Regions from separate parts of the Solibacillus kalamii genome, predicted to be linked through region 3. Evidence: riboswitches for the same ligand, from Rfam matches in the RefSeq annotation. Region 3 holds a riboswitch; each other region holds the start of a gene.
The links. A riboswitch is a leader RNA that binds a small molecule or an ion and turns the genes downstream of it on or off. The one in region 3 is predicted to bind thiamine pyrophosphate.

Region 1 (2,273 bases), on a different contig from region 3:
CTGCAATGGAACCAGGACGTAAGCCATCCCCTAAAGAGAAGGAAACATCATAAGTTTTCATGATTTCACAGATTTCTTCAAAGTGAGTATATAAAAAATTTTCTTTATGATGGTGAAGACACCATTGTGCCATAATAGATCCACCTCGGGATACAATACCTGTTAAACGTTTTGCTGTTAACGGAACATACCGTAAAAGAACCCCTGCATGAATGGTGAAGTAATCCACCCCTTGTTCGGCTTGTTCAATCAATGTATCACGGTAAACCTCCCATGTTAGGTCTTCAGCAACACCATTTACTTTTTCTAGTGCTTGATAAATAGGTACGGTACCGACAGGAACAGCCGAATTTCGAATAATCCATTCCCGTGTTGTGTGAATGTTTTTACCTGTTGATAGGTCCATAATATTATCAGCACCCCAACGTGTTGCCCATGTCATTTTTTCAACCTCTTCTTCGATGGAAGATGAAACAGCAGAATTGCCAATATTCGCGTTAATTTTTACATGAAAGTTACGACCTATTATCATGGGCTCTGATTCTGGATGGTTGATATTAGAAGGAATAATCGCTCGACCCTTTGCAACTTCATCCCGTACGAATTCAGGTTTCATATTTTCTCTAATTGCGATAAATTCCATTTCAGGCGTGATAATTCCTTTTCGTGCATAATGAAGTTGTGTAATATTTTTCCCTTTTTTAGCCCGTAACGGTTTCCGCTTTAAACCAGGAAACACGTTATGATTAGTACGAGGATCGTTTTTATCTTTATAACCATTATCCTCAGGCTTGATTTCACGACCATCATATTCCTCCACATCGCCACGTTCTTGAATCCATGTACTGCGAAGGGCAGGGAGACCTTTTGTAATATCGACAGAATAATCAGGGTCTGTATAAGGTCCGCTGGTGTCATACACACGTACTGGAGGATTTTCCTCTTCTCCAAACGTACCAGTTGTCGGGCTTAACTCGATTTCACGCATTGGAACCTTAATGTCAGGTCTAGAGCCTGTTACATATACTTTATTGCTACCCGAAAAGTTAGACATAATGGAAATACTTTGTTCGTTTAATGAAGATGGTGACATTGACATAATAAATCTCTCCTTTTTTGAATATAAGGACAAGAGATAGAGCACAACAGTGAGGAGCTTAAAAAAGCTTATGAAGTACATAAAAAAGCCGGTGTCCAATAAATGGTCGGACCCGGCTAATATGTATACAGAAGTAGTATTACTATAATACGATGCTAACTTCCCCACGCTGGTATGATCCAGATCAGGTCCCAAGAGTCAAGAAACTTCAACGTGTTTCATTCTCAGCCCAACTTATTGGACTCCCCTAGTTATTTCTATTCAATTTTATATTAGTATACATGAAACTACCTTGAGATAAAAGGGAAAATTCAGAAAAGTATTTGTTAGATGAATTACCTTACCGGATATTGATATCGTACTCATTTCGCATGCACATTACAAACCTCTGCATGTCTCGATGTTAAGAACAATAAAGAAACAAAACCCGAACGTATTATTATTTCTGATGAGTCAACATTCTCAGGAGGTGGACTTTTTTTAGATTTAAGGAATTCTGAATCAGAAAACGTTTTAATTCCTGCTTATTGAAAATCATCCTTGACGAAAAAAGTCGTTCGTCGTAAAGTAATGGTAAATTCATCAAGCATTAGGTGCCCGTTAAGGGAGAATAGGGAATAAAGTGAAAAGCTTTAGCGTAATCCCAACACTGTATAGAGGAGTTTCATAGCAAAACCCACTGGATTTACATCTGGGAAGGGGCTATGAAATTGTGAATCTGAGCCAGGAGACCTGCCTAAGTATGCTTACTGTTTATAGACACTGGATATGTCTGTAGTTTATTTGTTATCGAATAAACTGCAGGCTATTTTTATTGTCAAAAATACATTTAGATGGGGGAAACGAAACATGCAATTATTACAGCAAACAATTGATCAAATTCAAGAAATCGACCGACAAATGGAAGAAAAAGCACGTACGTACATAGACTCTTTAGCCAAACCGCCGCAAAGCCTAGGGAAGCTCGAATCACTAGCTCTGCAAATCGCCACAATTACGGGTGACCTTGCGCCTAAAATCGATAATAAAGCGGTGATCGTCATGGCTGCGGATCACGGGGTGTATGAGGAAGGCGTAACGCCAAATCCGCAAAGTACAACGGTTTTCCAAACATTATCATTTCCGAAAGGGACGACAGGGATGTGTACGATTGCGAAAATTTCGAATGCACAAG
Region 2 (2,273 bases), on a different contig from region 3:
TAACAATCATTTTGCAAAAAAAGCGATTCAAAAAGGTGCAGACGGCATCATTGCTGTAGCAACAGGCGCAGGCGGTCATGCAGGACAACAGAGTCCATTCGCGCTCGTACAGGAAATTCGTGAATGGTTTGACGGTCCATTAGCTTTATCAGGTTCAATCGCACGAGGGCACTCAGTGTTGGCAGCACAGGCAATGGGGGCTGATTTTGGCTATATCGGCTCACCATTCATCGCGACCGAAGAAGCGTTTGCTCGTCAAGAATATAAACAAATGATTGTTGATAGTACTGCAGAAGATATTGTATACAGCAATTTATTTACAGGAATCCACGGGAATTATTTGAAAGGTTCTATCATGAACGCGGGGATGGACCCGAGGAATTTAAAAGAAAGTGATCCTTCAGCAATGAACTTTAACGATAATACCGCAAAAGCCTGGAAAGATATTTGGGGCAGCGGGCAAGGAATTGGCGCGATTAAAGAGATTACTTCCACAAAACAATATGTCGATAAACTGGCTGAAGAATATGCTCAGGCTTATCATGAACTGACTGGTAAAAGATCGGCAGTAGCCCATTTACAATAGATGTAAGCGCATCATTAGTAACAGAATTTTACTAACGATGCGCTATTTTGGGTATAAGGTATTTAACTATTAATTTCGTAATTTTTTGAATTCACTTGCCCGGTTCGAATTAATTTGTTACACTCTGGGTAATTAAATGCATTTGCGGGGGGACACAGCAGTGTTGAGAAGGTTAAAACCTGACCCTTAGAACCTGACCGTTAATACGGACGTAGGGAGCAAAGTACAAGCTATACATATGTACTTACTTTGGCTCCGCGTATATTTTACGTGGAGTCTTTCTTTTGCAAATACACAAGCATTTGATTTGCGGGGGGACACAGCAGTGTTGAGAAGGTTAAAACCTGACCCTTGGAACCTGGCCGTTAATACGGACGTAGGGAGCAATGAAAAGTGGTACTTACACTTTTTGGGGACGTCTCTCTATATGTTGAGACGTCTTTTTTGTGCTTCCGCCAACAAAAAGGAGGAGTAACAATGGGATTTTGTGAAAAGGTAAGAAAAGAAACGGATTTTTATTGGGAGGCTAGCTTTTATCATCCTTTTGTACAAGGGATTGCAGATGGGAGTCTACCGCTGGAGAAGTTTAAGTTTTATATGCTGCAGGATGCGTATTATTTAAAACATTATACGAAAGTATTAGCTCTTGCAGCTGCAAAAGCGACAACTGATGATGATGTTCAATATTTTCTGCAAACAGCAAAGTTTATCCATGATGCCGAGCTTGAGTTGCATCGTACAACGTTTAAAGAATTAGGTGTGACAGCGGATGATTTGGAACAATTCGAACCAGCACCAGCAGCCTATAACTATGTGAGCCATATGTACAATGCAGTGCATAACGGAGATGTAGCAGAAGCATTTGCGGCAATCCTGCCATGCCCATGGCTGTACCAGGAAATTGGGCAAAGATTAAAAGATGCATGCCCCAATATACCTCTTTATGAACAGTGGATTGCATTATATGCTTCCGAGGAGATGCTTCAAAATATTGAAGTACAAAAATCGATGCTAGATCGATATGCGAAAGAACAACCTGCAAAGCTTAAAGTACTACAGGAGCATTTTAAGAAAAGCTGTTATTACGAATGGATGTTTTGGGAAATGCCTTGGACGAAGCAAAGCTGGGAACAAGGAGTGTATGTAAATGAGTCTGCAAGCAATTTATAATAAACAACCATTAGTTCATTGTATTACCAACTATGTTGTCGCAAATTTTACAGCGAATGGCTTGCTGGCGGTAGGAGCTTCACCAGTAATGGCGGATGCAATAGAAGAAGTGGGTGAAATGGCTGCCCAGGCCAATGCTTTGCTTTTAAATATGGGCACTTTGAATGAACGGACAATAGAGTCGATGAAGAAAGCAGGACTTAGCGCAAACATGCATAATACTCCGGTTGTTCTGGATCCAGTAGGTGTAGGGGCAACGAAGTTTCGAGCTGAGACAGCACAACAATTGCTCGACCTTTTAAAGATTAATGTAATCCGTTGCAATATTGGAGAAATGGCGGCTCTTGCGGGAGTAAATTGGGCGTCTAAAGGTGTGGATAGTGGCAAAGGAGATATCGATGTTGCAGTGACTGCCAAACAGTTGGCTAATAACTATCAATGTATTGTGATCGTAACAGGAGAACAAGATGTTATTACTGATGGGATAAGAGTGGAATTTGTAGAGGGTGGTCATGAA
Region 3 (2,273 bases):
TGAAAAATTGCTTGAAGGCGGGCATTCGCTAATGCCAATCGGTAATTACGGTTTCAGTAAGAAGTTCGGCTGGGTAAATGACCGTTACGGCGTATCTTGGCAGATTAATTTACCTAACTAAAAATTGTGCCGGATGTATCGATTGATATACCCGGCGCTTCGTTTTCTAATATAGGGCATAGTTGTTCTAATATATTTTAAAATCTTCTAATAAAAATGAGAATTTCTAATATAAGTGTGAGTTGTGCTAATAAGTCTTTAATATGTTCAAATATCGTCCACAGAAGTTCTAATAACCCCCTGCAAACTTCTAATATCCATCACAAATCTTCTAATAAAAACGGAAGGCTACCGCAAAATGGACGCGCCATCTTATTTAGGAATAAGCCCGTTCTACCAAAAATTCCAAACTGTTCTAATATCATGCGCAGATGTCTAATATCCCGCCAAGAAGTTCTAATAACGACACAAAAATTTCTAATAAAAACCTTCCATTCACCCGGCATTATGATAAAGCATCCCGCCAAACGCCCGGTTTCTCACCATAATCTTCAGCAAGCCATAGCCTAAAAGCGACCCCGCAAAAGAACTCATCATAAATGCCGGGACAAAACCGAACAGCGCCGCTTCCTGACCTAAAAACAAAATGGCGATCGGATAAGTAGCCATCGCACCGAGCAACCCGGTCCCGATTACTTCACCTACTGCCGCAAACGCTAACTTCTTCGTTTTCGCAAATAGAAACGCAGCCAAAAAGGCACCGATCATACTCCCTGGATAAGCAAATATACTGCCTGTCCCCATTAAGTTTCTCAATGTCGATGTAAGGAATGCCTGTAATACCGCATACCATGGACCGAGCAACACCGCCGATACAACATTGGCAAAATGCTGAATCGGAAAAATTTTGGCAAAACCTAAAGGGATGTACACAAAACTGCTGAGAATCGTTGTAAGTGCAGCGATAATCGCTGAATACGTAAGCTTCCTCGTTTTATTCATTTCTACCATCCTTTACAATAAAATTTTGCAACAAAAAAACCACTTTCAACTAAAGAAAGTGGTATCGCAGCCTAAAACAAATAATAAAAAAAGGGGTCGACACTACTTTCCTACGCTAGTATTACCTAGATCAGGTGCAAAGGGTACTTCTCAGCCAAACAGGCGCCCCTAGTAGTTTTCATATTCAATTACGAGCAGATTAACTTCTGCCAATATTAGGTTAATTTCACAGTTATCATAACATGGCCGTTTCATTATGCAAATGCTTTTTTGAAATTTGATTCCTTTGACCGAGAAAAACTACTGCTCATACCCGCCGCCGTAGTTGCCGGGCTGGACTTGCTGCCATGGGTTTGGTGGACCGATGAACGTATTCGGCCTTACCGGTGCAACTGCCTGCGTCCATAAATTTTCGTTCATCCCATATGTGTGGGCCATAATATTTGCTGGTGTCAGCTTGAGGAGGTCGGAACCTAAAATGACTTCAGGTGTCGGTGCGTTGAAAATGGCGAGCAGATGCGTGTTGTTTTGCGTGGCGACTTCGTAATGCCACCACCCTTGAGGAACGTTTGCCACCTGGCCGGGGGTAATCGGAAAATGCATCAGCTGTTTCGTAAACGGATTCAAAATCGAAACAATCGCACTTCCCGCAATACAATAAACAAGTTCCGCCGCATTTTGGTGGTAGTGCGGTTCAATGACATTATTGGCACTCAAATAAATATCAAGCAGCGATATATTATCCAATGTGTTTAACTGGTTGACGCCCATTACATTAATAAAATTTTGCTGGTCTTTTACGAATAACGGGTTTTTATTAAGGTCGAATGTAAACTGGGGCTGCACTGATGTATAATCTTGATTCGGATTCAATAGTTCACCTCTTTTTTATTGTAGTTAAAGTATGCAATAATTTACCGGTGTGTGCCTATTGTCGAAAGTAGCCATCCATCTAAAAATACACATACAACGCATTGATTAATGTGAATATTAAAATAAACAGGGTAGCACCACATACAATAATTTCTGCAAAGTGGACGAACATGACTCTTTCATAACTTAACTCGGCTTTACGAAAACCAAAAAAATCCCCATGACTGATAATATAAATAAACGTACTCACTACCATTAAGGAAGACATTAAAAATGAAATTGTTGGCAAAGAAGTAACGTAGCGCGAGTTGCCTCCTGTTTCCATATAGAGCGGAATATCCAATCTTTTACTTAACACAAAACTGACAATGACCAGGATGTAGATAATAAGCGAAATA

Region 1: linked by a shared signal. The riboswitch ahead of thiC (phosphomethylpyrimidine synthase ThiC) and the one ahead of thiW (energy coupling factor transporter S component ThiW) in region 3 are both predicted to bind thiamine pyrophosphate.
Region 2: linked by a shared signal. The riboswitch ahead of tenA (thiaminase II) and the one ahead of thiW (energy coupling factor transporter S component ThiW) in region 3 are both predicted to bind thiamine pyrophosphate.

Annotation. Positions count from the first base shown of each region.
Region 1 covers NZ_NHNT01000008.1:42,215-44,487, reverse strand. Annotated here, with positions in the region: gene thiC (phosphomethylpyrimidine synthase ThiC) at 1-1,093, opposite strand, end outside; TPP riboswitch at 1,244-1,358, opposite strand; cobalamin riboswitch at 1,674-1,853, shown strand; gene cobT (nicotinate-nucleotide--dimethylbenzimidazole phosphoribosyltransferase) at 1,949-2,273, shown strand, end outside.
Region 2 covers NZ_NHNT01000002.1:157,460-159,732, forward strand. Annotated here, with positions in the region: gene CBM15_RS04430 (NAD(P)H-dependent flavin oxidoreductase) at 1-586, shown strand, start outside; TPP riboswitch at 723-821, shown strand; TPP riboswitch at 888-986, shown strand; gene tenA (thiaminase II) at 1,064-1,756, shown strand; gene thiM (hydroxyethylthiazole kinase) at 1,734-2,273, shown strand, end outside.
Region 3 covers NZ_NHNT01000019.1:8,307-10,579, forward strand. Annotated here, with positions in the region: gene CBM15_RS18540 (VOC family protein) at 1-121, shown strand, start outside; gene thiW (energy coupling factor transporter S component ThiW) at 496-1,002, opposite strand; TPP riboswitch at 1,093-1,182, opposite strand; gene CBM15_RS18550 (cupin domain-containing protein) at 1,303-1,875, opposite strand; gene CBM15_RS18555 (nucleotidyltransferase) at 1,955-2,273, opposite strand, start outside.